Regions from separate parts of the Lentzea sp. NPDC036955 genome, predicted to be linked through region 1. Evidence: riboswitches for the same ligand, from Rfam matches in the RefSeq annotation. Region 1 holds a riboswitch; each other region holds the start of a gene.
The links. Region 1 has a riboswitch for cobalamin ahead of ACZ7CF_RS01775 (CbtB domain-containing protein). Riboswitches for the same ligand answer to the same signal wherever they lie in the genome.
Positions count from the first base shown of each region.

Region 1 (7,147 bases):
GTTGTTCGACGGCCAGCCGGTCGAACTCGTCGACTCGCACTACCCCGTGGTCATCGCTCGCGGCACCCGCCTCGCCGAGCCGCGCAAGATCCCCGGTGGCGCGGTGGCCTTCCTCGCCGGGCTCGGTCATCCCCCGAAGCGGGTGCGCGAGGACGTCAGCGCTCGTCTGGCCACAGTGGACGAGCGGACCGCGTTGCGACTCGAGGGCCCGTCTTGCGTTCTGCTGCTCGCGCGTTCGCTGCTGACCGAGGAGGATCGGCCCGTCGAGGCCACCGTGATGACGATGGTGTCCGATGGGCGGCGGCTGCGTTATGAGCTGACGCCATGACCGTCCAGACGAAGTTCCGAGGAGCAGGCATTGCCCCGCGCACGTGACGTCCGGCCCCGGCACGAGCAGATCGCGGCGGAGCTGCGCGACCTCATCATGCGCGGAGAGCTGCCGCCGGGTGCGCAGCTGCCGTCGACCGCACAGCTCGTCGCACAGCACGGTGCGGCCAACGCGACCATCCAGCACGCGCTGAAGGCGTTGAAGGACGAGGGTCTTCTCGACAGCCGCGCCGGCAAGGGCGTGTACGTCCGCGACCGGGAACCGCTGGTGGTCGACGCCGCTGCCTACATCGAGCCCGGGGCAGGCCGGTTCCGCTACGAGCTGCTCGCCGTCGACACGGTCGTCCCTCCGGCCGACGTGGCCGAGGGCTTGGGCCTCGGCCCCGGAGTGCCGGCGGTCGTCCGCACCCGGATCCTCAGCCACCAGGACCAGCCGGTGGAGCTGTCAGCGTCGTACTACCCGGTGGACATCGCCGGTGACACCGCCCTGGCCAGACCTGCGAAGATCCGCGGCGGTGCACCTCGGGCGCTCGCTGACCTCGGCTTCGTCCAGCGGTCGTTCGTCGACCGGATCTCAGCGCGCCCACCGACCGTTGCGGAAGCCGAGGCGCTCGACCTGCCCGGCGGGACGCCGGTCATCCGGCAGCTGCGGGTCGTCTACAGCGACCACGATCGCCCGGTGGAGGCGTCTGTGCTGATCAAGAGTTCGCACCGCTACGAGCTGCGCTACCACCAGGCCCTGTAGACCCGGGGCGGTCGCCGCGACGACCGCCCCGGACCATCAGGAAACCGCGACGGGTGCCTTCGCCCGGCGTGTCGCCGGATCGACCAGCAGGCCGAACACCACGCCGAGACCGACGTGGAGCGTGGCCAGCTGGGCGAGTGAGCTGAGGCGGAACTGCCACAGCACGGCCACCGGCATGTCCGCCGGGATCGTGTCCGGCGGCGCGGGGAACGCCACCAGCACCACCGCCACCGCCGCCACGACCGCGAGCAGCACCGCGGTCACGCGGACCGGGTGCGGCTGCGCGGCCAGTGCCGAGGCGAGCCAGCTCGCTCCCCAGACGATCGCCAGACCGGCCACCACCACGCCCAGGTACAGCGCGGTGCGGTAGTTCACCGTGTCCGGGTCGCCCACCGCGGGCGGGTTCGCCGGGTACTTCAGCCACGGCAGCAGCGCCACCGCACCGAACACGGCGACTCCGAACGCGGTGCTGCGGGTGAACGGCGTGCGGTCGGCGAACCAGCGCTTCGACAGCGCGTAGGCCGTGGCGAACACCAGGCCGACGGCGATGCCGACGATCACCACGCCGAGCATGCCGCCCGCGATCTGGACGCCGCGGCTGACCAGCCCCTCCTCGCCGTGCGAGTGGGAGTGGCCGTCACCGGCGGGGGCGCGGGCCTCCTCGACGGCCAGTGCGGCGCGGATGGGGATCTCGGTGACCAGGAGCTGCACGAGCGCGGAGGCGGTACCGGCGATGGCGCCGGCCGCGAGTCCGCGCAGTGCGATCGACCTGTACGTGGTCGTCATCTGCGTGATCAGCGGATCAGTGGCAGGGAACGCCGAGGGCGTGGCGGCCGTCGTGGAAGAACTCGTGCAGCAGCTCCGAGCTCGCACCGAGAGCGAGGCCGTTCTCCTGCAGGACCAGGTAGGTGACGATCAGGCCGAGCAGTGAGACGGCGAAGGCCCACTTGGGCACGCGGACGGCGGACAGGCTTGCTGCGGGGCTCGTCATGACGGGCTCCTCCATACCTCGTGGAAGGTGAAACTCCTTACGGCGCCGCAGCCGGTCTCCTGACTCCCGGATCAACGCTGCCCCCGCGTCTTCCCAGCCCCTCGCGGGACCAGTGACGTGCTCGGCGGGGATCGCTTCCCGGTCACAGTGGCGAGGACCGCGCCGGATTTCCACCGGCTTCCCGTCACTGCGGCGCGTGCACCGTAAGGTGAACGGCGGTTCACGCACAACCGGCCATAAGAGTTGTCGTCTTCATCACTTCACAAGAGGGCAGTCCCCGCACTTCCCACCTGCGGCAACGCGGTAGTAAAGGCAGCACGACCGGCGCAGGAACGCGACCTCGCCGGGCAGGGTGACGAATTCCCCGGCACCTTCGAACGGTGGCGCTGCCATGAGCCGGTTGCCGCGTTCCTCCGCTTCCTCCGCACTCAGCGCACCCGCTCGCACCACCATTTTCAGCGCGCCCGCGATGTTCGACATCGCGTTGCCCCACAGCAGACCGCGTGCCACGGGCACGACCGCGTGGACCGCCTCCACGACCGGTGCGAGCGCCTCCGCCGGGCGCGGGCCGAGCCGCGGGGTGTCGATGCGGACGCTCAGGCCGTTGCGGCGGTGGTGCTGCCACCACAGGTTCTCCGGGCGCACGTCGATCGGCAGGTCCGTCGCGGTGAGCGGGCTGAGCAGCCGCGCGGTGTAGCTGAGGAAGAACAGGCTGGCGGCGACGCGGGGCTCGGCGGCGTTGTAGCGGGCCGCGATCGCGTCGATGGTCTCCCTGAGGGCGGGGCCTTCGAGCAGTGCCGTCCCCGGCAGCCACGAGTCGTCCGGACGGCCCACGTCCAGCGCGAAGAACGGGTTGATGCCGCGCACCTGGCGCAGCGCTGCGAGGACTTCGGCGAACTCCGACACAGATTCACGCTACTGGGTGTCCATGCAGGACAGATCACGTCCACGGGCTGGAACAGAGGTGACCGCGGTGTGGACCACCCGTCCGGAGGTGGGAGGATGTGCCCCCGTGAAGACCTTCGACTCGCTGTTCGCCGAACTGACCGAACGAGCCCGCACCAAGCCGGAGGGTTCCGGCACCGTGGCTGCGCTTGAGGCCGGCGTCCATGCGCAGGGCAAGAAGGTCCTGGAGGAAGCGGGCGAGGTCTGGATCGCCGCCGAGTACGAGTCCGACGAGAAGCTCGCGGAAGAGATCTCGCAGCTGCTGTACCGCCTCCAGGTGATCATGCTGGGCCGCGGCCTGACCCTCGACGACGTCTACAAGTACCTCTGACGGAGAGCTGACCGATGCTGCGCGTAGCAGTCCCGAACAAGGGCGCGCTCGCCGAACGCGCCTCCGCGATGCTGACCGAGGCCGGTTACCGGCAGCGGCACGAGCCGCGCGACCTGACCGTGCTCGACCCGAACAACGAGGTCGAGTTCTTCTTCTTGCGTCCCAAGGACATCGCGATCTACGTGGCGTCCGGTGACCTCGACCTGGGCATCACCGGCCGCGACCTGGCCGCCGACTCGGGCGCCGATGACAACGGCTCCTCCGTCGAGGAGCTGCTGGCACTGGGCTTCGGCGGGTCCACCTTCCGCTACGCGGGCCCGCGGGGCACCGACTGGACGGTCGAGGACCTGGAGGGCAAGCGGCTCGCCACCGCCTACCCGAAGCTGGTCGGCCGCGACCTCAAGCGCCGCGGCATCAACGCCACGGTGATCCGCCTCGACGGCGCGGTCGAGATCTCCATCCAGCTCGGCGTGGCCGACCTGATCGCCGACGTCGTGGGCTCCGGCCGCACGCTGCGCCAGCACGACCTGGTGGCGTTCGGCGAGCCGATCTGCGAGTCGGAGGCGGTCCTCGTGCACCGCGCGGGCTCGGAGCTCTCGCCGGCCAAGAAGCAGCTGCAGGCCCGCCTGCAGGGCGTCGTGTTCGCCCAGCAGTACCTGATGCTGGACTACGACTGCCCGCGCACGCTGCTGGACGAGGCGATCAGCCTCACGCCGGGCCTGGAGTCGCCGACGGTCGCGCCGCTGGCCGACGAGAACTGGGTCGCGGTGCGGGCGATGGTCCGCCGCCGCGACGCGAACCGGGTCATGGACGAGCTGGCCGCGATCGGCGCCAAGGCGATCCTGGCCTCGGACATCCGGTTCTGCCGCCTGTGATCCTGGAGCACGCCGTGCTGGACGTCCTGCCCGGACGTGCGGCGGAGTTCGAGGAGGTCTTCGGCGAGGCGCGGGAGCTGATCTCCGCCTCGCCGGGCTTCCTCGGCCTGCGGCTGTCGCGGTGCCTGGAGGACCCGAACCGGTACCTGCTGCTGGTGCAGTGGGAGTCGGTCGAGGCGCACACGGTCGGGTTCCGCCAGGGCCCGTCCTACGCCCGGTGGTCGGAGCTGCTGCACCGGTTCTACTCACCGTTCCCGGTGGTCCAGCACTTCGAGGACCTCGGCGTCTGAGGTCTGCTCGAAGCGGTCGTACCACCGGCTCACCGCACCGAGGTGCCGCGGCAGGAGCACCGCCACCACGGGCGTGCTGAACGTGCGCACCGACTGCCTCGCGGCGACCGGCACGGCCAGCACCAGGCGGTTCGGCCCTCGTCGCTCCAGCCAGTGCAGGGCGGCCCGCGCGGTGACACCGGTGGCCAGCCCGTCGTCGACCACGACCACGTCCCGCCCCTCGACCACGAGCGGCGGCCGGTCCCGCCGGTACAGCGCGGTCCTGCGCGCGGCCTCGGCCCGTTCGCGGTCGCAGCCCGCGGCCAGCTGCTCCTCGGTGAGCCCGAGCGCTCTGAGCACCGCGGCGTCGTAGATCGGCGCGCTGTCCACCGCGACCGCGCCGACCCCGTACTCGGGGTGCCCCGGCGCGCCGATCTTGCGCGCCACCACCACGTCCAGCTCGGCCCCGAGGACGTCCGCGACCTCCGCCGCCACCGGCACACCGCCGCGCGGCAGCCCCAGCACGAGCGGGTCGTGCCAGGTGTGCTCCGCAAGCTGCGCGGCCAGGGCGCGGCCCGCCTCCCGCCGGTTCGCGAACCTCTTCACAGTCCCGCCGACGCTACGCCCCGTCCCCGTTCCCGCGGCACGCACGAACGGCGTAAAGCCGCTGGCAGCTACTTCACCTGGTGCAACGGCGCGGTGTGTTGGGACGACTTCTGAGCGCCTTCTGGTCTGCGCCACCTGGGAAAGGCGGCCGCACTCGTCCTGGTCGCGCTCGTGCCGGCCCTCACCAGCGAGACGCAGATCCGCACGCTGGGTATCGAGAGCAACGCCCTCGGGATGTCCACAGCAGACTGCGTGCCGAGTCAGCGTTCGCGCACGAACAGGGCCTGCGCCGTCGCCCCCACCGGCCCTTCCACGTCGTGCACGGTGCTCGTCGCCACCCCGACGCCGTCCGGCCCGATCGTGGTGCGCGCGTCCAGGCCGACCCACTCGCCGACGGGACGGCGGTGCAGGTGCACGGTCAGGTCGGTGTTGATGGCGTACCACTTGCGGATGTCCACGCGGGACGAGACACCGCTGGAGGAGTCGACGACGGCGAACAGCCGTTCCAGCGGGGTGATGGGGGAGCCCTCGACCACGTCGACCAGGGGGCGGGCCCACACCAGGGCGTCGCCGGGGGTGAAGATGCCGCCGGACAGGGAGAGCCACTCGACGGCGGAGAGGTAGCCGCCGCCCCAGTGCTCGGGGACCTCCATCGGCACCGCTGCCGACGGCGGGGGCAGCGGGACGCCGGAACCGCCGGCCACCGGGGTGGTGTCGGAGGTCGAGATGCGCCAGGCGCGGGCGACGAGGGCCGCGCGGCCGTTGTGGGACAGGGTGGCGGAGGCCAGCTCCACGGAGCGGCCGGGCCGCTCGACCGCCGTGGTGACGGTGAGGTCGGCCACCGGGACCGGGCCGAGGACCTCGAACGTCACGCGGGCCAGCAGCCGGTCGGTGTCCGACAGGGACCGCACGAGCAGTGCGGAGGGCGGGCCGAGGTGCTGGCTGTCCGGGCCCCACGGGCCGACGGTGTGCGGGGTCGAGCGGTAGGTGTGCTCGTCCAGCGGGAGGTAGAAGGCGGGCATCAGTCGCGGTCCTGGAGGGGTTCGGTGTCGTCGGGCTCCGGCCAGCCGGGGTAGGGCGGCGGGGTGCCGTCGAACGCGGGGCAGAAGGCCTTGTGGTCGCAGTAGTCGCACAGGCGGCTCGGCGACGGGCGGAAGTCGCCGGTCGGCGCGGCGCGCATGATGGCCTGCCAGATGGCTTCCAGCGTGCGTTCGAAGCGGGCCAGCTCCGACTCGTCCGGCGTGTAGGCCAGGGCCTGGCGGTCGGCGAGGTACATCAGGCGCAGCTGGCGGGGGACCACACCGCGCAGCCGCCACAGCACCAGGGCGTAGAACTTCATCTGGAACAACGCCTTGGCCTCGCCGATCTCGCGCGGCGCTGCGCCGGTCTTGTAGTCCACCACCCGGATCTCGCCCGTCGGCGCCACGTCCACCCGGTCGATGTACCCGCGCAGCAGCACGCCGGAGGGCAGCTCGGACTCGACCAGCAGCTCGCGCGACTCCGGCTCCAGGCGGCGCGGGTCCTCCAGGCCGAAGTAGCCGTCCAGCAGCTTCGTGGCCGACGCCAGCCACTCCACCTCCTCCTCACCACCGGGGACCTCGAAGAGCGTGGCGAACTCGGGCCGCTCGGCCTTCACCCGGTCCCACGCCGGCGCGATCATCGACCGCGCGCGGTCGGGCACCCGCTCGGCGGCGGGCAGTGCGAACAGGTCCTCCAGCACCGCGTGCACGACCGTGCCGCGCACCTGCGCCTTGGTCGGCCGCTCCGGCAGGCGGTCGACCGCGCGGAAGCGGTAGAGCAGCGGGCACTGCTTGAAGTCCCCTGCCCGCGACGGCGACAACGCGGGCCTGCGCAACGTGGTGCTCATGGTCCTGACCCTAGGACAGGGGTCTGACAATTCCGGGCACCCCCTGGTCAGCCGCCCCCCGGCGCGGTACACCGCGAGATCACACCGCTGCCTCTACAGTGCACCCGTGGCCGCGCGGATCAGCGAGAAGGAGGGCGGCCTGCTGCTGTTCCGGGTGGCGGGCATCCCGGTGCTGCTCGCGCCGTCGTGGT
Region 1 is NZ_JBVJRC010000001.1:358,284-365,430, reverse strand. Features, by position in the region: gene ACZ7CF_RS01790 (GntR family transcriptional regulator) at 1-328, shown strand, start outside; gene ACZ7CF_RS01785 (GntR family transcriptional regulator) at 359-1,072, shown strand; gene ACZ7CF_RS01780 (CbtA family protein) at 1,109-1,858, opposite strand; gene ACZ7CF_RS01775 (CbtB domain-containing protein) at 1,875-2,063, opposite strand; cobalamin riboswitch at 2,096-2,270, opposite strand; gene ACZ7CF_RS01770 ((2Fe-2S)-binding protein) at 2,319-2,969, opposite strand; gene ACZ7CF_RS01765 (phosphoribosyl-ATP diphosphatase) at 3,076-3,339, shown strand; gene hisG (ATP phosphoribosyltransferase) at 3,354-4,214, shown strand; gene ACZ7CF_RS01755 (antibiotic biosynthesis monooxygenase family protein) at 4,211-4,504, shown strand; gene ACZ7CF_RS01750 (phosphoribosyltransferase) at 4,460-5,089, opposite strand; gene ACZ7CF_RS01745 (thioesterase family protein) at 5,350-6,111, opposite strand; gene ACZ7CF_RS01740 (RecB family exonuclease) at 6,111-6,956, opposite strand; gene ACZ7CF_RS01735 (site-2 protease family protein) at 7,063-7,147, shown strand, end outside.

Region 2 (7,147 bases), on a different contig from region 1:
GGGCCCGAGGTCATCGCTGAGGCCCTGAAGGTCCTCAACGAGGTCGTTCCGGCGGCCGAGATCACTCGCTACGACCTCGGCGCGGCGCGCTGGCACGCCACGGGAGAGTTGTTGCCCGAGTCGGTGCTCGGTGAGCTCCGCCAGCACGACGCGATCCTGCTCGGAGCGGTAGGCGATCCGTCGGTGCCGAGCGGAATCCTGGAGCGCGGCCTGCTGCTGCGCCTCAGGTTCGAGCTCGACCACCACGTGAACCTCCGCCCCGCCCGTCTCTACCCCGGCGTCCGCAGCCCGCTCGCGGACCCGCCGGAGATCGACATGGTGGTGGTCCGCGAGGGCACCGAGGGCCCGTACGCGGGCAACGGTGGCCTGCTGCGCAAGGACACCCCGCACGAGATCGCCACGGAGGTGTCGCTCAACACGTCGTTCGGCGTGGAGCGCGTGGTCAGGGACGCCTTCGCGCGCGCCTCGGCCCGTCCGCGGCGGCACCTGACGCTGGTGCACAAGACGAACGTCCTCACGCACGCCGGCTCGCTGTGGTCGCGCGTGGTCGAGGAGGTCTCGTTGCAGCACCCGGACGTGACGGTGGCGTACCAGCACGTGGACGCGGCCACGATCCACCTGGTCACCGACCCCGCCCGGTACGACGTGATCGTGACGGACAACCTGTTCGGCGACATCCTGACCGACCTCGCCGCCGCCGTCACGGGCGGCATCGGCCTGGCCGCGTCGGGCAACATGGACGTGACGCGGCGCAACCCGTCGATGTTCGAGCCGGTCCACGGTTCGGCACCGGACATCGCGGGCCAGGGCATCGCCGACCCGACGGCCGCCGTGCTGTCGGTCGCGCTGCTGCTCGACCACCTCGGCGAGCACGAGGCGTCGCGCCGGATCGAGGCGTCCGTGGCGTTCGACCTGGCGACCCGCGACCACCAGTCGCCGGGCGCGACGTACGCGATCGGCGACCGCCTGGCCGCCCTCGTGTCCTCGAACGTCCGCACGGGCTGACCGTTGTAGTGCACGCGGGGAGCTTTCGTACTCTTGTAGAGCACGAAAGGTCCCCGCGTGACTTTCACAGCTGGGCGGTGGACTCGCGCCAGGCGCGCTCCTTCTGGATCCACTCGTTGTCCTGCGGGAACTCGTCGATCGTCGGCACGCGGCGGATCTCGGTCTTGAACCCGGGCCCGGCCATCGGCATCCGCTTCGCCCACTCGACCGCCTCCTGCAGCGAGGACACGTTGAGCAGGTAGAAGCCGCCGAACAGCTCCTTGGTCTCGCCGTACGGGCCGTCCGTCACGATCGCCGGTTCGGCGGAGAAGTCGACGACGACGCCCTCGGACGGGTCGGCGAGGCCCTCGGCGGCGAGCAGCACCCCGGCCCGGATCAGCTCGTCGTTGAACGCGCCCACGACCTCCAGCATCTTGTCGAAGTCGAGCTCGCCCATGTTCGCGTAGGCCTCGTCGGTGGCGCGCATGATCAGCATGTACTTCACGGTGGTCTCCCTGCGTTGTGCCCTGCTCGCTGACGTCCACAGGTCGAACGGGCACCCCGCCGGATCGACATCACAGCGGAGAAATTTTCGAACTTCCTGTTTGCGCAGGTAGGGTCACCCGAAGTCGTGCGTGGGGGAAGACCGGTCGAAGTCCGGCGCTGACCCGCAACGGTAGGTCCCCGGCCAGGGGACGAGCCCGAATGCCCGCACACGGCAGACATAGGACTCCAACTCCTGCCGTGGACTGCGGGAAGGGCACATGTGATCGGGAAGATCAGCGCGCTCGTCGGCGTGCTCGTCGTCAGCATCGTGGCGGGCGTCGCGCTCGGCCCCGTCTCCGTCCCCTTCGGCGTGACCGCCGACCTGCTGTGGCAGGCGGTCACCGGCGGCACCGTGCCCGCCCACCTCGCCGGGCAGTACCACATCGTCTGGAACATCCGGCTGCCGCGCGTGCTGCTCGCCGCCGTCGTGGGCGCGGGGCTGAGCGCGGTCGGCGTCGCGATCCAGGCGATGGTCCGCAACGCGCTGGCCGACCCGTACGTGCTCGGCATCTCCTCGGGGGCGAGCGTGGGTGCCACGGCGGTCGCGACGATGGGGGTGCTGTCCGGGCTCGGCGTGTACGCGCTGTCGACGGGGGCGTTCCTCACCGGGCTCGGTGCCACCGCGCTCGTCTACCTCACCGCGCGGTCGAGCGGGGCGCTCACGCCGTTGCGGCTCGTGCTGACCGGCACCGCGCTCGCCTACGGGTTCTCGGCCGTGGCGATGCTGCTGGTGTTCCAGGCACCGCACGGGGAGGCGGCGCGGGCGGCGATGTTCTGGCTGCTCGGCAGCCTCGGCGGGGCGGACTGGAGGTCGTTGCCGGTCGCCACGGTCGTGACCGCGCTGGGCATCGCCTACCTGATGACCAAGGCGCGGCCGTTGAACGCGCTGGCGATGGGCGATGAGACCGCGACCACGCTCGGGGTGAGGGTCAACCGGTTCCGCACGCACCTCTTCGTCGTCACCGCGGCCATGACCGGGGTGCTGGTGGCGGTCAGCGGGGCCGTCGGGTTCGTCGGGCTGATGCTGCCGCACCTCACGCGCATGGTCGTGGGCGCCGACCACCGCAAGGTGCTGGCCCTGGCACCGCTGGCGGGTGCGAGCTTCCTGGTGTGGGTGGACGTCGCCGCGCGGATGCTCGCCGCACCCGAGGAGCTGCCGCTCGGCGTCATCACGGCCGCGCTGGGTGTGCCGTGCTTCATCTTCCTGATGCGCCGCAGGGCGTACGTCTTCGGAGGCCGCTGATGCGCGTCGAGGTGCACGACGTCACCGTGCGGAACATCATCTCCGGCATCACGCTGCACGCCTGCGACGAGGTGGTCGGCATCGTCGGGCCGAACGGCAGCGGCAAGTCGACGACGTTGCGCTGCGTCTACCGGGCGCTGCGACCGGACGCCGGCGCGGTCCTGCTCGACGGCGAGAACGTCCACAGGCGACAGGGCCTCGCCCGCGACCTCTCCGCGCTGACCCAGGAGTCGCAGGTCGAGTTCGACTTCACCGTCACCGAGGTCGTGGAGATGGGCCGGCTGCCGCACGACCGCGACCCCGTGCGCGACGCCGCTGTCGTCGCCGATGCTCTGGCCACAGTGGACGTCGGGCACCTCGCCGCCCGCAGCTTCCTCAGCCTTTCCGGCGGGGAGCGCCAGCGGGTGCTGATCGCCCGCGCCATCGCCCAGCAACCCCGCGTGCTCGTGCTCGACGAGCCGACCAACCACCTCGACATCCGCCACCAGCTCGACGTCCTCGCGCTCGCGCGGGGACTCGGCGTCACCGTCCTGACCGTGCTGCACGACCTCAACCTCGCCGCGTCGTACTGCGACCGCCTCTACGTCCTCGACGAGGGCCGGGTGGTCGCCTCCGGCACCCCGGCGGAGGTCCTCGTGCCCGAGCTCGTCGCCAAGGTCTTCCACGTCACCGCACACGTGGTCGCCCACCCCACGACAGGAGTCCCCCAGCTCCTGTTCGACCAGGAGGTCACCCCGTGAGAACCGCACTCGTCACCGCCGCCCTGCTGCTCGTCTCCGGGTGCGGCGCCACGGTCGCGCAGGACACCTCCGCGACCGAACCCGTCACCGTCACCAACTGCGGGCAGCAGGTGACCTACGACAAGATTCCGTCCAAAGTGGTCACCAACGACACCGGCATCACCGAGCTGATGTTCGCGCTGGGCCTCAGGGACCACATGGCCGGCTACGTCGTCAACGGCATCGACACCGTCGACGTGCGGACCTCGCCGTGGAAGGCCGACTTCGACAGCGGCAAGCACCTGTCCGACAAGATCTCCAAGGAGGTCGTGCAGGGCGCGAACGCCGACCTCGTGTTCGCCGGCTGGAACTACGGCTTCAGCGAGAGCACCGGCTTCACCCCGGACGCGTTGCGGCAGCTCGGGATCGCCACCTACCAGCTCACCGAGGCGTGTCGCAACGGCGTGGGCAAGCAGCGCGGCATCATGCCCGCCCTCGACGCGCTCTACACGGACCTGCGCAACCTCGGGAAGATCTTCCGGGTCGAGGCCAGGGCCGAGGAGCTGGTCAAGGGCTACCAGCAGCAGATCGAGAACGCCGGCAGGCTGATGGCCGGCAAGCCGCGGCCCAAGGTGTTCCTCTACGACAGCGGCCAGGACCAGCCGTTCACCTCCGGCAGGAACGCGGCCCCGCAGGACGTCATCTCCAAGGCCGGCGGCGACAACGTCTTCGGCGACCTCAACGACAGCTGGACCACGGTCAACTGGGAGGCCGTCGTGCAGCGCGACCCCGACGTCGTGCTCATCGTGGACTACGCCGACGGCGAGGCGAACACCCCGCAGGAGAAGCAGCGGTTCCTGGAGGGCTACGCACCGCTGCAGAACTCGCCGGCCGTGCGGAACAAGCGGTTCTACGCGCTGCCGTACGCCGCACTGGTCGAGTCGCCGCGCAACCCGGCCTCCATCGAGGCCTTCGCGCGGTACCTGTCCCAGGCGTGAACCCGTGACCAGATAGTGGGAGATTTCCTCCCGTCACTTGGTACGTCGTGCTGAGCTGTGGCAGCATCCCGGTCATGGCTCAGCACACCGCCATCATTATCGACGAGCGCGTCGGGTAGTCGCCGCCCCTGGCACCCGACGCGCAGACCTCTCGCATCCGCGGGGGGTCTTTTTGTTTGTCCTGGACAGGAGATGACCCGCGATGGCCGGCCCCGCCGACGAGTTCCACGTCTACGACACGACGTTGCGCGACGGCGCACAACGCGAGGGCATTTCGTACTCCGTCACGGACAAGCTCGCGGTCGCGCGGCTGCTGGACGGGCTCGGCGTCGGGTTCATCGAGGGCGGCTGGCCCGGCGCTCTGCCCAAGGACACGGAGTTCTTCGCCCGCGCGGCGGCGGGGGACCTGGAGCTCAAGCACGCCGAGCTGGTCGCGTTCGGCGCGACCCGCAGGGCCGGTGTGCGTGTGGAGGAAGACCCGCAGGTCAAGGCGTTGCTCGACTCCCAGGCACCGGTCGTCACGCTCGTGGCGAAGTCGGACCTGCGGCACATCGAGCGCGCGCTGCGCACCGACGCCGAGGAGAACCTGCGGATGGTGCGCGACACCGTCCGGTTCCTCAAGGACAACGGCCGGCGCGTCTTCCTCGACGCCGAGCACTTCTTCGACGGCTACGCCTTCTCCCCGGACACCGCGCTGCGCGTGCTGGAGTCCGCTGTGGAGGGTGGCGCCGACGTCGTCGTGCTGTGCGACACGAACGGCGGCCAGCTGCCGCTCGGCCTCGCCGAGACGGTCGCCGACGTCATCGCGAAGACCGGCTTCCGGGTGGGGATCCACTGCCAGGACGACACGTCCTGCGCCGTGGCGAACACCCTCGCCGCCGTCCAGGCAGGCGCGACGCACGTCCAGTGCACCGCCAACGGTTATGGCGAGCGAGCAGGCAACGCGGACCTGTTCGCCGTCGTGGGAAACCTCGTGACCAAGCTCGGCCTGGAGGTGCTCCCGACCGGGGCGCTGGCCGAGCTCACCCGTGTCTCCCATGCGTTGGCCGAGATCGCGAACATCGCACCCGACACCCACCAGGCCTACGTCGGGTCGTCAGCATTCGCCCACAAGGCGGGTCTGCACGCGAGCGCGATCAAGGTGGACCCGGAGCTGTACAACCACATCGATCCGGACACCGTCGGCAACGACATGCGGGTGCTGGTCACCGAGATGGCCGGTCGGGCGAGCCTCGAACTCAAGGGACGTGAGTTCGGGCTCGACCTGGCCGGCCGGGGGACCGAGGTCGGGACCGCGCTGAAGCGCGTGAAGGACCTGGAGGCGAAGGGCTGGTCGTTCGAGGCCGCCGACGCCTCCCTGGAGCTGCTGCTGCGCGGCGAGCTGTCCGAACTGGACACCCCGCCGTTCACCCTGGAGTCCTACCGGGTCGTGCTCGACCACCGCTCGGACGGCGAGATCGTGTCCGAGGCCACGGTCAAGGTGCACGTGGCGGGGGAGCGGGTCATCGCGACCGCCGAGGGCAACGGACCCGTGCACGCACTGGACGCGGCCCTGCGCAAGGCGTTGCTGCCGCACCTGTCCTGGTTGGACGCCGTCGAGCTGGCCGACTACAAGGTGCGCATCCTCACCGAACACCCCGGCACGGACGCGGTGACGCGCGTGCTGGTGGAGTCGACGGACGGCGAGCGCGAGTGGACGACCGTGGGGGTGCACGGGAACATCGTCGAGGCCTCCTGGCTTGCACTGTGCGACGCGTTGGTGCACAAGTCGATGCGTTCCGGCTCACACATCTAAGGTGTAGTACGTGCGTATTGCCAGGATCGCTCACCCGCAAGGCGTAGCTTTCGTCGCCGTTCACGGCGAGGAAGCCGCAGAGATCGCCGAACACCCCTTCGGCGAACCGACTTTCACCGGACGCAAGTGGCCCTTGGCCGACGTCAGGCTGCTCGCGCCCATCCTGCCCACCAAGATCATCGGGGTCGGCCGGAACTACGCGGACCACGCGGCGGAGCTCGGCAACGAGGTCCCCGCGGAGCCGTTGATCTTCTTCAAGCCCAACACCTCGGTGGTCGGGCCGAACGTGGAGATCAAGCTTCCGGCCGCGTCCGAACGAGTGGACTTCGAAGGCGAGCTGGCCGTCATCATCGGCCAGCCGTGCCGGGACGTGTCCAGGGCCAAGGCCATGGGCGTGGTGATGGGCTACACCATCGCCAACGACGTCACGGCGCGCGACCTGCAGAAGAAGGACGTGCAGTTCACCCGTGCCAAGGGCTTTGACACCTTTTGCCCGATGGGTCCGTTCATCGAGACCGAGTTCGACCCGTCGGACGTCCGCGTCGTCACCGAGGTCGACGGGGAGGTCAAGCAAGACGGACGTACTTCCTCGATGGTGCACGACATCCCGTCGCTCATCGAGTACGTCTCTGCGGTCATGACGCTGCTGCCCGGCGACGTGATCCTCACCGGCACGCCCGCCGGCGTGGGACCGCTGAGGGCCGGACAGACGGTCTCCGTGACTGTGGACGGCCTTGGCACGCTCACCAATCCGGTGGCAAATAGGTAGCCGTACGGAGCAATCCGGCGTTCGGCAGGTTACGCACCGGGGTACCCGCTAGTAACTTCCCGGTGTCATGACGGACCCCGCGTCCACCCGCGT
Region 2 is NZ_JBVJRC010000007.1:540,465-547,611, reverse strand. Features, by position in the region: gene ACZ7CF_RS26340 (3-isopropylmalate dehydrogenase) at 1-1,005, shown strand, start outside; gene ACZ7CF_RS26335 (YciI family protein) at 1,070-1,489, opposite strand; cobalamin riboswitch at 1,573-1,715, shown strand; gene ACZ7CF_RS26330 (FecCD family ABC transporter permease) at 1,751-2,773, shown strand; gene ACZ7CF_RS26325 (ABC transporter ATP-binding protein) at 2,773-3,513, shown strand; gene ACZ7CF_RS26320 (ABC transporter substrate-binding protein) at 3,510-4,490, shown strand; gene cimA (citramalate synthase) at 4,693-6,285, shown strand; gene ACZ7CF_RS26310 (fumarylacetoacetate hydrolase family protein) at 6,296-7,054, shown strand; gene ACZ7CF_RS26305 (response regulator transcription factor) at 7,122-7,147, shown strand, end outside.
Region 2: it holds a riboswitch for cobalamin, as region 1 does, so the genes downstream of both, ACZ7CF_RS26330 (FecCD family ABC transporter permease) here and ACZ7CF_RS01775 (CbtB domain-containing protein) in region 1, are expected to answer to the same signal.

Region 3 (7,147 bases), on a different contig from region 1:
TCTTCCGCGCTGCGCCGGCGACGGGCCACGAGCAGTCCCGCCATGACCAGCGCGCCGATCGCCAGCACGCCGAGCACCGTCCACAACGGACTACCCGGCTCCTGGTCCTGCTGCTGCGCCTTCTCCTCGACCGCGGCCGAGGTCACGGCGGCGGCCGTGCTCGAAGACGGCTCCGAAGCCGACGCCGAAGTCGTCGCGGCAGAGGACGAGGGCGGTGCAGTGGTGGACGGCTGCCCGGCAGGCGGGGTCACAGGGACCTGCGGTGGTGCGGGCGGTTGCTGGACCGGAGGCTGCTGGGCAGGGGGTTGCTGAGCGGGCGGCTGCTGGACCGGTGGCGGTGCAGGTGCGGGTGCGGCCGGCGGGGCGATCCCCGGCTGCTCCCCCGCGCCGAACGCCCATCCCTCGACGCTGCCGCGGGCCGGCACGTAGGTCGCCGCGCCCTGGTTGCTGTAGGACCACGAACCACCGGGTGGCGCGTGCCAGTACGACCAGTACGCGGTGGCGGGCGAGGTGGTGACGCACCTGTCGGTGTCGGTGCCCGGCCTGCCGTTGATGCGGCAGACGAACCCCTGCTGCCGTGACGCGTAGGCGTAGCTGAACCCGGCCGCCGCCAGCGCCGCCACCCCGGAACCCGGACTGCCCGCCGCGCACCCCTGCTGCACACCACCGCCGAGACCGCGGAAGTCGACGACGACGGTCACGCCGTCACAGCCCGCCGCCTGAGCCGGCACCGGGACCGCCGCGGCGATCACCAGTGCCAGCACGCAGAAGAACCTCGTCACGGGGTGGCGCCGGGGGCGGTGCCGGCACCGAACGCCCAGCCCTCGACGCTGCCGGGCGCCGGGTCGTAGCTGCCCGCACCCGCGGAGCTGTAGGCCCAGGAACCGCCGGGCGAGGCGTGCCAGTACGACCAGTAGGCGCTGGTCGTGGGCGCGGTGCACGGGTTCGGCAGCGCGTTGATCCGGCACACGAAACCGGCCTGGCGCGGCACGAACGAGTACGTGAAGCCCGCGCCGGTCAGCGCGGCGAGACCGGTGGCCGGGTCGCCGGGAGCGCAGCCGGTCTGGACGCCGCCGCCCAGCGCGGTGAAGTCCACCACGACCTTCACGCCCGCGCAGTCCGCGGCGGAGGCGGGTGCGACGACGAACGAGCTCGCGACCAGGGCGAGGACAGCGAGGATGCGGCGCATCACGCACCAACCTTCCGACGACGGGACACGAGGACGAGCACGGCGCCGGCGAGCAGCGCGGAGGAACCGAGCAGGGTCAGCGCGACGGCCTCCTCGGGGCCGGTCGCGGCGAGCCGCTGAGTGGCCGGGGGCGTCGGACCGGCCGGCGCGGGAGCGACCGGGGTGGCCGTCGACGAGGTGGTCACCGGAGCGGTCGTCGTCGGCGGCACGGTCGGCTGTGCGGTGGTCGACGGGGGCGTGGTGGTCGGCGGGGTCGCGCAGTCGACCGCGGGCACACCGGGCGTGGCACCGGCGAACGACACGTCGGCGAGGCCCTTGCGGGCCAGGCCGAGCATCGCCTGGGTGGTCGCGCGCACGGCGCCGTAGACCTCGAAACCCGTGCTGTCGTAGGCGATCGCGCCGCGAGCGGCCTCCGGTCCGGCACAGCCAACCTGCAACGACCGCAGGTACGCCACAGCCCGGTCCGCGGCCACCGTCCGGCCGCCCCCGACGAGCGCGCCGACCGCGAGGCCGGTGCTGTTGGCGTTCGAGCCCTGCAACGCCGACGGGAACCCGCCGTCCGCCTTCTGCTGCGCCACCAGCCAGTCCAGCGCCCGCGCGGACGCCGTCGGCTCCCCCGCCGCCTGCAACGCCTGCAGCACGATCGCCGTCGCGTCCACATCGGACTTGCAGACCGGCTGCCCGAACGAGATCGGGAACCCGCCGTCCGCGCACTGCGTGGACACCTGGAACGCGACCGGCTGCGCCACCGGCTGGTCGGCGCGGGTCAGCACGATGATCGCCAGCGCCTGCGTGAACGCGTTGGTCTGGTCGTAGTCGGGGTCGGTGCGGTCGCGGTAGCGGCCGGACTCCTCCCGCAGCGCCGCAAGGCGTTCGAGCAGGTCGGCACCGGCGAACGCGTGCGGGTCGGTGCCCAGCGCCTGCGCGACCAGCGCGAGCTTCACCAGGCCACCGACGTAGGACTCGGCCTCGCCGTCGCCCGCGAAGTACTGGAACTGCTCGGGTTCGGCGAGCCACGCCGCGGCCCGCACCGCCGTCGACCGGCCGACACCGGCGGCCGCGAGCCCGTAGACGCCGTCCGCGGTCAGGCCGTGGTCGACGAGGTCCGGCCCCTTCACCAGGTGGTCGCCACCGACGAACTGGCCGGCCAGCCACGTTCCCGCTGACGGCGGCTCAGCCGCCTGAGCGGCCGGTGTCACGACGAGCGCGGCCACTACCACTGCGGCCAGCGCGGATGTCCGGATCACTGCTCTTCCCCCTGCCCCGCTGTCCTCGACGGGTCGATGGAGCCACCGCGCGCCACGGGCATTCGGACTGTCACCGTTGCGGGTCAGCGCCGGAGTTCCACCGGCTTCCCCCGCGGCGTGCGGATGCTGTTGTCCACCCGATCGTGCGGGAGGGATCACCCCGAGTCAAATGGCTGTGAGCCGGGCCATCAGCGGCCGGGGAGCTGGAAGGAGCTCACGACCGCGGCGAACTCCTCGGTCGGCTGCCCGCCGTTGGCCTGGTTCTTCAGCGCCATGTCCTGGTTGGCCGTCACGTACGGGCGCAGCAGCTCCTCGTAGCGCTGGAACGCGGTCTCGCGGTTCACGCTCAGCTCGCCGGCCAGCACGTACGCACCGACGAGCGCCAAGCTCGTGCCCTGACCGGACAACGGCGAACCGCAGTAGCCGGCGTCGCCGAGCAGCACGACGCCGCCGCGCGACCAGGACGGCATCCGGACCTGCGCCATGGCGTCGAAGTGGAAGTCCGGCGCCTCCCACATGTGCTTGAGCGCGGTCTGCCACTCCCACCCGGCGTCGGCGAACTTCTCCGCCACCAGCCGCCGCTGGGCCTCGACGTCGCGGTGGTCGAAGTCCACCTCGCCGTAGAACCCCATGTAGACCCGGCACTCCGCGTTGGCGCGGGCGCTCATGACCCCGCCGCCGACGACCTCGCCCTGCTGGAACACCTGCCAGTGGTCGAGGCCCAGGAAGTTCGGCGCGGTGAACACGGCGAGGTTGGTGCCCAGGTGGCGGACGAACTGCGCCTCGGGACCGAACACGAGCCGCCGGACGTTCGAGTGCAGCCCGTCCGCGCCCACGACCACGTCGAAGTCCCGCGGGGCGGCCCGCTCGAACGTGACGCGGGTGCCGTCGATCGCGGTGATGGTGTCGTCGAAGAGGTACTCGACGCCCTCCACCGCGTCGAACAGCAGGCGGGCCAGGTCGTCGCGCATGACCTCGACGTCGGGACTGGCGAGGTCGCCACCGGTCAGCGTGTGCTCGGTGGAGCGGTGGAGCTCGGTGCCCTCCTCGTCGACCACGCTCATGCCGCGCATGCCCGTGGTCATGGACCGCAACCGGTCCCCCAGGCCCATCCGCTCCACCACGTCGAGCGCAGGACCGCGGACGTCGACGGCCTGGCCGCCGGGGCGCAGGCCGCGGTGGCGTTCGACGACGGTGACGTCGAAGCCGTGGTGGCGCAACCAGTAGGCCAGCGCCGGACCGCCGATGCTGGCGCCGGAGATGAGGACGTTCGTCATGGTGCTCCCCCTGTGGAGTGGCCGATGCGCACACCGTGGCGGGGTGCGCTGACCGGGGGCTGACCAACGGCTGTCAGTGGCTGACCGGGGCTGACCGGGGGCTCAGCCCGGCGTTCGGGAGGTGAGCCGGGCGGCCGCGGTGCCCAGACCGGTGGGACCGCGGTGGAAGACCGGGAGCCGGCCCACCGGCAGCGCGCCGGCCTCGTCGTACCGGCTGGTCTCCTCGTGCCAGTGGATGATCCCGGCGATCCAGTCCTTCAGCTCGTCGGCGTACCGCGTCAGGCCGGCCCGCGCACCGGCGTCCAGGGCCAGGTCGTCGAACATCTTCGGCAGGTCGGTCTCGACGGACCGCACGAACTGGCCGAGCCGGGCGTCCATCAGCGCGTAGGTCAGCTCGAAGGCACGGCTCTGCGGCACGCCGAGGAAGTTCTCGACGACGCGCACCATGTTGTGCACCTCGCCCTCGTGCTGGATCTCCTTGCGGTACGAGAAGACGTCGTTGAGCATCGTGCAGTAGTCCATGGCCGACCGCTCCATCGTCTGCACGACCCGCGTCTGCCACAGCTGCTCGGGAACGATCGCGGAGTGCGAGAAGCGGGACAGCGACGTCGTCAGCTCGGAGCCGAACGTGCTGCGCCGCATCTCCACGTAGTCCACGGGGTCCGGGATGCGGTTGTGGTGCATGTTGACCACCTCCCACACCCACGCGTCGAGCATGGCGTCGACGGTCTGGCGGAACGTGGCGCGGAAGGCCGGGTTCATCGGCGCCGCGGTCCGCTGCCAGAGCTCGGCCAGCGAGCGCTCCATCGCGTTGGCGGGCACCACGGTCTGCACGAGGTCGACCGGCATGCACGCCTTGAGGCGGGTGGTCTGCGTCTTCACGCCGAGCAGGTCGCGGGTCCGGCCGAACCACAGCGGGTAGGCGTCGTCGGCGTAGGTGCCCCAGGTGAGCCAGCAGCCGGACAGGTACAGCTCCTGCGCCGTGGCGTCCGGGTCGATGCCCGCCGAGCACAGCGGGAAGTCGAACCCGCGGACCTGGGCCTCGTCCCAGACGCCCTCACCGGTCATGCCCTGCTCGACCGCCCACGCGACCACCTGGTCGCGGGCCTGGTCCAGGTGCGGTGCCAGGGAGAGGGTGAACGGCACCTCGAACGCCGGCAGCGCGTACGGCTCGACGACCCTGGGCGTGCTGGAGAACTGCCGGAGCCGCTGCGGCAGGGTCTTGGCGAACGAGCCCAGGACGCCGAGCTGCGGCGGCGGACCGGAGTTCATGTACCGCGAGGACCGCAGGTGCCACTCGTGACCGCCCGCCTGCCAGTCCTGCAGGCCCTTCACGTAACCCAGGACGGCCGCGCGGCCGACGGGGTCGATGCCGTGCTCGTCGAGCAGGATCGGCACCTCGGTGAGCGCGGTGTGCTCGAACTGGTGCAGGCGCGAGGTCAGCAGGTCGTTGACGGCGTCCGCGGCGGCCTGGGTGGACAGGCCGAGGAACTTCTCGAACACCAGCACGCCGTTGGACAGCTCGCCCTCGTCGAGCACCTCGCGCTCGTAGGAGAACAGGTCGTTGCGCAGGTGCACGGCGTCGCTGAAGGTGTCGCGCAGCACGCCGATCGGCCGGGACAGCGCGATGCGCGCGGGCACCTCGAGGCCGACGGCGTGCTCGACGAGGTTCGCCGACCACGGTGCGCCACCGACCTTGCGGCGCATCTCCACGTACTCGATCGGGTTGGCGAGCCGGGCCGCGCTGATGTTGTGCAGCTCCCACATCGACTCGTCGAGCAGGTGCTTCGTGTTGGCGGCGAACCGCTCCCGCCAGTCGAGCGAGTGCCGGCCGACCGTGCGGCGCCACAGGTCGGCGAGGCCCTTCTCCACCGGGTTCGCCGGGTGTGCGGTGATGTGGCCGTCGACCGGCATGAACAGCGGCAACCGGTCGAGGTGGGCCTGCGCGCCCGGGACGTCCCTGGTGCGCTTGTACAGCTCGACGAAGTGGTCGTCGAAGTAGAAGACCCAGACGTACCAGTCGGTGATCAGGTCGAGCGCCTCCCCGTCGCAGTCGGGGTGCGTGTACGCGCAGAGCAGCGCGTAGTCGTGCGCTTCGAGGTCAGCGGCGGTCCAGATCACCGTGCCGTGCTGCGGCGCGTCGACCATGTCCATCTCGCGCGCCCAGGCCCGCGTGTGGACGCGGGCGCGTTCGAGGTTCGGGTTCAGCCGGGCCGGGTGGGGCGTGTAGAACTCCGGCAGCTGGAACGGCTGCATGGGCGTGGGACCTCCGCGCGGTGGACGTGATGCCCCGAACGCAACCAGTCCGGTGCCCGACGGCGCCAGATGGTGCGACCTTGATCCACACTTTGGCGGTGGGACGTCGCCCGATCAGATCAACCGGACGTTCACGGCGCACACTCAGCGCACCACTGCGCGCACGCAGTCCCGTCACCACCGTTCCGCCGGGTGAGCCGGTGTGACCGCGGTGGGGACGAGGTGTGGGCGGCGCCGCGCACCCTCGGTGGCCACACCACCGAGGGGAGCCGGGAATGCGCAGGACGAGGGACGTCGTGGAGCAGTGGGTGGCCGTGGCGGTCGTGGCCGCGGCCGTCACCGCGCTGGTGCTGCTGGGGCTGTGGTTGTAGCCGCGGCGAGGAGCGCGCGGGCGACGGCGACCGCCCTGGGCTGGTTCAGGCCCTCGGCGGCGCGGACCGCCCGTTCCCCGAAGGCGACGGCGGTCCCGTGGTCGCCGAGCGCCGCGTGCAGCCGGCACAGCTGGCCCAGCACGCGGTCACCGGCCCAGTGGCGGCCGGACCGCGTGATCGCGTCCACGCACCACCGCGCGTACCGGACGGCGTCGTGCAGCCGTCCCTCGACCTCGGCCGCGATGGCCAGCGCGAACGACAGGCCGAGCTCGCCGTAGCCGTCCTCGGCGTCGGCCAGGCCGCGCAGCACCGCGTCGTCGTCGGCCAGCCCGGTTCCGGTGCGGCACAACGCCGCCGCCGTGCGTGCCATCTCCAGCGCCTTGGCCGGCCTGCCGAGCTCCAGCGCGGTGTGGGCGAAGTCGGTGCGCGCGAACGCCTCACCGCGCCAGTCGCCCGCCTCGTGGAACGCCGCGAGCGACAGCTCCAGGTGGGCGACGCACTCGTCGTCGTCGCCCAGGTTGTAGTGCACGAAGCTGATGTCCTGCAACGCCATCGCGGCCCGGTTGCGGTCGCCGTGCTCCTCCAGCAGCGCCAGCGCCGCCCTGATGTGTGTCATGGCCCGGTCGTTGTCGCCGCGCAGCGCGTGCATCACGCCGACGTGGTGCAGCGCGCTCGCCTCACCGGTGGGCGCACCTACCTGGCGCATCAGCTCCAGGCCGCGTTCGAAGTGCCCCTGTGCCGCGTCGAGGTCGTTCGCCTCCCGCGCGGTGATGCCGAGCAGCCCGAGGACCGAGGCCTCCCCGCGCA
Region 3 is NZ_JBVJRC010000010.1:172,491-179,637, forward strand. Features, by position in the region: gene ACZ7CF_RS32435 (hypothetical protein) at 1-764, opposite strand, end outside; gene ACZ7CF_RS32440 (hypothetical protein) at 779-1,192, opposite strand; gene ACZ7CF_RS32445 (LPXTG cell wall anchor domain-containing protein) at 1,189-2,436, opposite strand; adenosylcobalamin-variant (AdoCbl-variant) riboswitch at 2,485-2,556, opposite strand; gene ACZ7CF_RS32450 (FAD-dependent monooxygenase) at 2,625-3,713, opposite strand; gene ACZ7CF_RS32455 (terpene synthase family protein) at 3,816-5,969, opposite strand; gene ACZ7CF_RS32460 (AfsR/SARP family transcriptional regulator) at 6,306-7,147, opposite strand, start outside.
Region 3: it holds a riboswitch for cobalamin, as region 1 does, so the genes downstream of both, ACZ7CF_RS32445 (LPXTG cell wall anchor domain-containing protein) here and ACZ7CF_RS01775 (CbtB domain-containing protein) in region 1, are expected to answer to the same signal.

Region 4 (7,147 bases), 170 kb from region 1:
AGCAAGATCCTCTCGATGTAGCCCAACGGGAACACGTTCCACCACCGGACGTCCGACACCGCACCCAGCACAATGGCGTAGAGCAGCGGCATGAATGCGACAACGCTCAACAAACCCGACGCCATCGTCCACCTGGCGTGTCGCCCCCAGACGTGGTCGCGCAGCCACGGCCGGGCCAGCAGGACGACCGCGACGGGCAGGCTCACGAACGCGACCATGCTGCCGAACCGGTGGATGCTGCCGCTGAGCTGGTTGGTGCCCATCGCCCAGTTCGTCTTCGGGAACACGACCACGAGCAGCAGGCCGAACGACCACAGCAGCAACGCGACCGAGCCCGCCGACCGCCACCGGGTCAGTCCTTTGTGGACCAGCGCGGTGAGGATGCCGGCCGAGCCCGCGACCAGCAGCAGCACGGCCACGTCGAACACCGGGCGGTAGTCGCCCAGGGCGTACTCGCTGATCGTGCGGTGCAGAGCGCCGACGGTCAGGTCGAGCAGGCCCACCATGGCGACGGTCGCGACGACCGCGAGCGAACCGCCGGTGGCGGCGAGGCGAGGAATCAGCACAAACCGGTCAACGAGCGGGTGAACCCCTGGGGTTCCTGGGTTCAGGAAGCCGACAGGATGCTCTCAGGCGCCGGACAGGTTCCCGGCCGGGAGCACGAGCCCGGTTCGGCGGCGCGTCGCCCCACCCCGGGGACTCAGCGCAGCGCCTGCGCGGCTTCGGCCACCACCGCCTCGGCCACGGCGGTGAGTGCGGGCGAGTCGAGCTTCCACTGCTGCCAGTACAGCGGGACGCTGACCGTGCGGCCGGGAGCGAGGTCGACCAGGCCGTCGAGCACCTGCTGCGGCGGCACCATGCCCCAGCCCAGGCCGGTGGCGACGGCGCGCACGTAGACCTCGGACGACGGGACGTGGTGGCGGTGCTCGGACGCGCCGCGGCCCCGCGTCAGGGTGCGGACGAAGCGGTCCTGGAGGTCGTCGTTGCGGTCGAACACCACGACCGGGGCGTCCGGCAGCCACGACTTCAACGGCCCGGCCGCATGCCGGTTCACGAAGGACTCGGCGGCCATCGCGGCGTAGCGGATGTGGCCGAGCTTGCGCACCGAGCAGCCGGCGACGGGTTCGCGCGACGACGTCACCGCCGCCATCACCGCTCCCTGCCGCAGCAACGCCGTCGTGTGGTCCTGGTCCTCGCGGTGCAGGTCGAACGAGATCCGCAGCTCGGGCGGCACGCGGTGCAGCGCGGGCAGGAACCAGGTGGCGAGCGAGTCGGCGTTCACCGCGATCGGCACCCGCACGACCGCGTCCTCGCCGAGCGCCGCCCCGAGGTCCTGGTCGAGCGCCAGCAGTTGCCGACCGTAGCGGACGATCACCTCACCGGACGGCGTGAGCCGCACCGGGCGGGCGCGGACCAGCAGGACCCGGCCCGTGCGCTGTTCGAGCGCCTTGATGCGTTGCGAGACAGCGGAAGGCGTGACGTGCAACGCGGTGGCGGCGGCGTCGAACGTGCCGCTGTCCACCACCGCGAGCAGCGTGCGCACCAGGTCGAGGTCCATCACGAGCGCTAATGGTACGTAAGAATCTTCAGCTGGCCTCATCAAGAACGCGTCAATAGCGTGGACCGCGTGACAGACCTGCTGCTCGGCTTCGGCACCATGATGACCCTGATCGTCGCGATCGGCGCCCAGAACGCTTTCGTGCTGCGCCAAGGACTTCGCCGCGAGGCGGTGGCGAAGGTGGTCGCCGTGTGCGCCGTGTCGGACGCGGTCCTGGTCGCCGTGGGCGTCGCCGGGTTCGGCGCGATCGTCACCCGGTGGCCGCAGGCGGTCACCGTCGCCGCGGTCGTGGGCGGGCTCTTCCTGCTGGGGTACGGGTTCCTGGCCGCGCGGCGCGCACTGCGCCCGCAGGCCCTGCACGCCGACACCGGCGCCCGGCACCGGCCCGTGCTCACCGCGATCGCGCTGACGTGGCTCAACCCGCACGTCTACCTCGACACCGTGCTGCTGCTCGGGTCGATCGCCGCCGGCCGCTGGCTCTTCGGCGTCGGCGCGGTGACGGCGAGCATCACCTGGTTCGCCGCGCTCGGGTTCGGCGCCCGGCTGCTCAGCCCGCTGTTCGCGAAGCCGCGCGCGTGGCGCGTGCTGGACGGCGTGATCGCCGCCGTGATGATCAGCCTCGGGGTCGCGCTGATCGCCGGGACGTGACCAGCGCGGCGACCGCGCAGCCGGCCAGCACGCCGCTCGTCACCGGCGCCGCGGCTCCCGCGAACAGCGACGCGGAGGCGAGCCCCGCACTGAGCAGAGCACCGTAGAAGACCCGCGGCCGAACCTCACCCACGCCGACCACCCTACCCAGGGGACACGCATGTTGGGTGGTGATCAAGGACCCACCACCACATGTAGTATCTGCCGCACTGGTGGTTCACCGGCCCGGACAACGGGCCGGTGAGGCAAGAGGGAACCCGGTGCGAGTCCGGGACTGCCCCGCAGCGGTGAGTGGGAACGAAAGCCGTCAACGAAGCACTGGGTCGCGAGACCTGGGAAGCGACGGCCGGTAGGCGCGAGTTCGACGCCCACGAGTCCGAAGACCTGCCACCGGGGTGCGCGCAAGCCTGCGCGCACGACACGGTGCCCCGAGGGAGGGCAGCTGTGTGCACCGGTGAACGGTGCGCGCATGCGCTTTTCCTCCTGGGCCCAGCTCGCGAGGAGAGAGCGTGCCCGACCGCCTTTCAGTGGTCATCGAGGAAGCCTGTGCCGATCTTCCGAACGCATCGGCCGAGGCGGTGCTGACCGAGACCAAGCGGAACCTGTACCACGGCATCACCGACGCCGAGCTCGCCCTGGCGCCGATCATGGCCGCCCGCGCGATGGTCGAGCAGGACCCGGACTACTCCTGCGTCAGCGCCCGCCTGCTGCTGGACCGGCTGCGCACCGAGGCGTGCGGCGTCCCGCTGTCGCACGCCGAGATGACCGAGCGCTACCCGTCGTACTTCGCCTCGTTCGTGCGGCACGGCGTCGACTGCGGCCAGCTCGACCCCCGGCTGACCTCGTTCGACCTGGCCCGCCTGGGATCGGCGCTGGACCCGTCCCGTGACCTCCGGTTCCAGTTCCTGGGCCTGCAAACCCTGTACGACCGCTACTTCCTGCACCGCGACGGCCGCCGCTACGAGCTGCCGCAGGCGTTCTTCATGCGCGTGGCCATGGGCCTCGCCCTGGAGGAGGACGACCCCGACGCCCGCGCGGTCGAGTTCTACGAGCTGCTGTCGTCGTTCGACTTCATGTGCTCGACACCGACGCTGTTCAACTCCGGGACGACCCGGCCGCAGCTGTCGTCGTGCTTCCTGACCACCGTGGCCGACGACCTCGGCGGCATCTTCCACGGCATCAGCAACAACGCGCTGCTCTCGAAGTTCGCGGGCGGCCTGGGCAACGACTGGACGCCGGTGCGCGGCATCGGCGCGCACATCAGGGGCACCAACGGCACGTCGCAGGGCGTGGTGCCGTTCCTGAAGATCGCGAACGACACGGCCGTGGCCGTGAACCAGTGCTTCGCACCGGACACCGGCGTCCACACCGCCGACGGCGTCAAGGCGATCAGGGACGTCGTGGCCGGCGACCTCGTGCTCGGGGTGAGCGGCACCTACCGCGAGGTCACCGACGTCATGCTCTACGACCAGGTCGACCCGATGGTCGAGGTGGAGGTCGAGCACTCCGCCGCACCCCTCAGGGTCACCGCCGGACACCCGTTGTACGCCGTCAGGGGCGTGCCGCTCGGCCAGGAGAACGCGCGGACGCTCAAGCAGCTCGCCGGCGACGAGGTGCGGCCGGAGTGGGTGGACGCCGGTCGGCTGGAGAAGGGTGACCTCGTCGCCAGGGTGGTTCCGCGGGAGGTCGTGCCCGTCGCCGGTTTCAGCGAGGACGATGCTCGTCTGTACGGCGTCCTGCTCGGTGGCGGGCACCTGTCGGAGGACGGGGTGCGGTGGGGTGTCTCCGGGAAACCCGGGCTGGACGCGCACCTGGACTTCGTCCGCGAGCACCTGTCGGCGCGCGGTGTCCCCTTCCGGGAGAACGGCCGCGACGACACCCGCGTGTGGATCCACTGGGCCTCCGAACCCGAGGTGGGTGCCTCCGCGTTCCCGTTCACGCCTGAGGACCTCTACGACGACGACCGCCGGAAGCGGATCGCCCGCAGGTTCTCCCACCTGCCGCACGCCCAGACCCGGAAGCTCCTGCAAGGCCTGCTGGAGTCGAGCGGCGGTGCCTCCCGCGGCGTCGAGGTCCACTTCACCACGACGTCGCGGTCGCTCGCCGCGGGTGCCCGCTACCAGCTGCTGCGCCTCGGCATCCCCTCTGCCGGCGAGGACCTCGACGTCGGGGTTCCCGCCGTCGAGGGCATCGCCGAACTCGCCGGCTGCCGCCCGACCACCGAGCCAGACTGGGTCGAGCACCGGGGCATGGTGTTCTCGCGCGTCCGCGACGTGCGGGAGACCGAGGTGGTCCCCGAGGTGTTCGACCTCGAGGTCGAGACCGACGAGTCCTACCTGACCACGGCCGGCCTCGCCCACAACGGCGGGAAGCGCAAGGGCGCGGTCTGCGCCTACCTCGAAACCTGGCACATCGACGTCGAGGAGTTCCTCGACCTGCGCAAGAACACCGGCGACGAACGCCGCCGCACCCACGACATGAACACCGCGAACTGGGTGCCGGACGAGTTCCTGCGCCGGGTCCGCACGGGCGGCACGTGGACGCTGTTCTCCCCCGACGAGGTGCCGGACCTGCACGACGCGTTCGGCGCCGAGTTCGCCGAGAAGTACCGCGCCTACGAGGCCAAGGCCGACGATGGCGGGATCAAGGTCTTCCGCCGGGTCCAGGCCGTGGACCTGTGGCGGCGCATGCTCACGATGCTGTTCGAGACCGGCCACCCGTGGATCACGTTCAAGGACCCGTGCAACCTGCGGTCACCGCAGCAGCACAGCGGCGTGGTGCACTCGTCGAACCTGTGCACCGAGATCACCCTGAACACCGCGGTCGACGAGGTGGCGGTGTGCAACCTGGGATCGGTCAACCTCGCCCGGCACGTCACCGAGGACGGCATCGACCACGCCCGGCTCCGCAAGACGGTGCGCACGGCCGTGCGGATGCTCGACAACGTGATCGACGTGAACTACTACACGATCCCGGAAGCCAGGGACTCCAACCTGCGGCACCGGCCGGTCGGTCTCGGGCTGATGGGGTTCCAGGACGCGCTGTTCACGCTCGGCACGCCGATGGCGTCGCAGGAGGCCGTGGAGTTCGCGGACCGCAGCATGGAGGAGATCAGCTACTACGCCATCGAGGCGTCCGCCGACCTGGCCCGGGAACGCGGCGCGTACCGGTCGTTCGACGGGTCGCTGTGGTCGCGGGGCGTCCTGCCGATCGACTCGGTCGAGATCCTCGCGCGGCACCGCGCCGCGGACGAGCTGGAGCAGGACCGCGGGTCCACGATGGACTGGGCCGCACTGCGGGCCAAGGTGCGGCAGGGCATGCGGAACTCGAACGTCATGGCCATCGCGCCGACCGCGACCATCGCGAACATCGCCGGCGTGAACCAGTCGATCGAGCCGCTGTACCGCAACCTCTACGTGAAGTCGAACATGTCCGGCGACTTCACCGTCGTCAACCCCCACCTGGTGCGGGCGCTCAAGCAGCGCGGGCTGTGGGACGAGCAGATGGTCTCCGACCTCAAGCTGCACGACGGCAGCCTCGGCGCGATCGACCGGGTGCCGCCCTACCTGAAGGCCCTGTACGCCACGGCGTTCGAGGTCGACAGCGCCTGGCTGGTCGAGGCGGGCTCGCGCCGGCAGAAGTGGATCGACCAGGCGCAGTCGCTCAACCTCTACCTGGCCGCGCCGAGCGGCCGCAAGCTCGACGAGCTCTACCGGCTGGCGTGGCTGCGCGGGCTCAAGACCACGTACTACCTGCGGACGCAGAGCGCGACGCACGTGGAGAAGTCCACGTTGCAGGGCACCGACGGCAAGCTCAACGCCGTCTCCCCCGTCGCCTGCTCCACCACCGACACCGACTGCGAGGCCTGCCAGTGACCGACCACATCATCGACGCCGGTGCCGCGCGGGTCGGCGTGGACGACAAGGCGATGATCAACTGCCGTGCGGACGTCAACCAGCTGCTGCCGCTCAAGTACCACTGGGCGTGGGAGAAGTACCTGGCCGGCTGCAACAACGCGTGGATGCCGACCGAGGTGTCCATGCAGGCCGACATCGGCCTGTGGAAGTCGAAGGACGGCCTCACCGCGGACGAGCGCCTGATGATCAAGCGCAACCTCGGCTTCTTCGCCACGTCGGAGTCGTTGGTGGCCAACAACATCGTGCTCGCCGTGTACCGGCACCTGACCAACCCCGAGTGCCGGCAGTACCTGCTGCGCCAGGCGTTCGAGGAGGCCGTGCACACCCACACGTTCCAGTACGTCTGCACCTCGCTCGGCCTCGACGAGGGCGAGCTGTTCAACATGTACCGGGAGATCCCGTCCATCACGGACAAGGCCGCGTGGGCGTTGCAGTTCACCCGGCACCTGGAGGACCCGGGGTTCCGCACCGGCACACCCGACCGCGACCGGGCGTTCCTCAAGGACCTCGTCGCGTTCTACGTGGTGTTCGAGGGCATGTGGTTCTACACCGGGTTCGCGCAGATCCTGTCCCTGGGGCGGCGCAACAAGATGGTCGGCGTCGCCGAGCAGTACCAGTACATCCTGCGCGACGAGTCGATCCACCTGAACTTCGGCATCGACGCGATCAACCAGATCAAGCTCGAGAACCCGCACCTGTGGGACGACGCGTTCCAGGCGGAGGTGCGCACCATGCTCGCGGAGGGCTGCGAGCTGGAGATCGCCTACGGCCGCGACACCATGCCGAACGGCATCCTCGGGCTGAACTCCGAGCTGTGCGAGCAGTACATGCGGTTCATCACGAACCGCCGCTGCGCACAGCTCGGGCTCGAGCCCGTGTGGGAGCCGGCGGAGAACCCGTTCCCGTGGATGTCGGAGATGATGGACCTCAAGAAGGAGAAGAACTTCTTCGAGACCCGCGTCATCGAGTACCAGAACGGCGGCTCACTGCAGTGGTGACAGCACCACGGCCTTAGGCAGCCCGG
Region 4 is NZ_JBVJRC010000001.1:531,664-538,810, forward strand. Features, by position in the region: gene ACZ7CF_RS02600 (DUF998 domain-containing protein) at 1-566, opposite strand, end outside; gene ACZ7CF_RS02605 (LysR family transcriptional regulator ArgP) at 701-1,558, opposite strand; gene ACZ7CF_RS02610 (LysE/ArgO family amino acid transporter) at 1,658-2,206, shown strand; gene ACZ7CF_RS02615 (hypothetical protein) at 2,172-2,339, opposite strand; cobalamin riboswitch at 2,403-2,612, shown strand; gene ACZ7CF_RS02620 (ribonucleoside-diphosphate reductase subunit alpha) at 2,716-6,081, shown strand; gene ACZ7CF_RS02625 (ribonucleotide-diphosphate reductase subunit beta) at 6,135-7,121, shown strand; gene idi (isopentenyl-diphosphate Delta-isomerase) at 7,107-7,147, opposite strand, start outside.
Region 4: it holds a riboswitch for cobalamin, as region 1 does, so the genes downstream of both, ACZ7CF_RS02620 (ribonucleoside-diphosphate reductase subunit alpha) here and ACZ7CF_RS01775 (CbtB domain-containing protein) in region 1, are expected to answer to the same signal.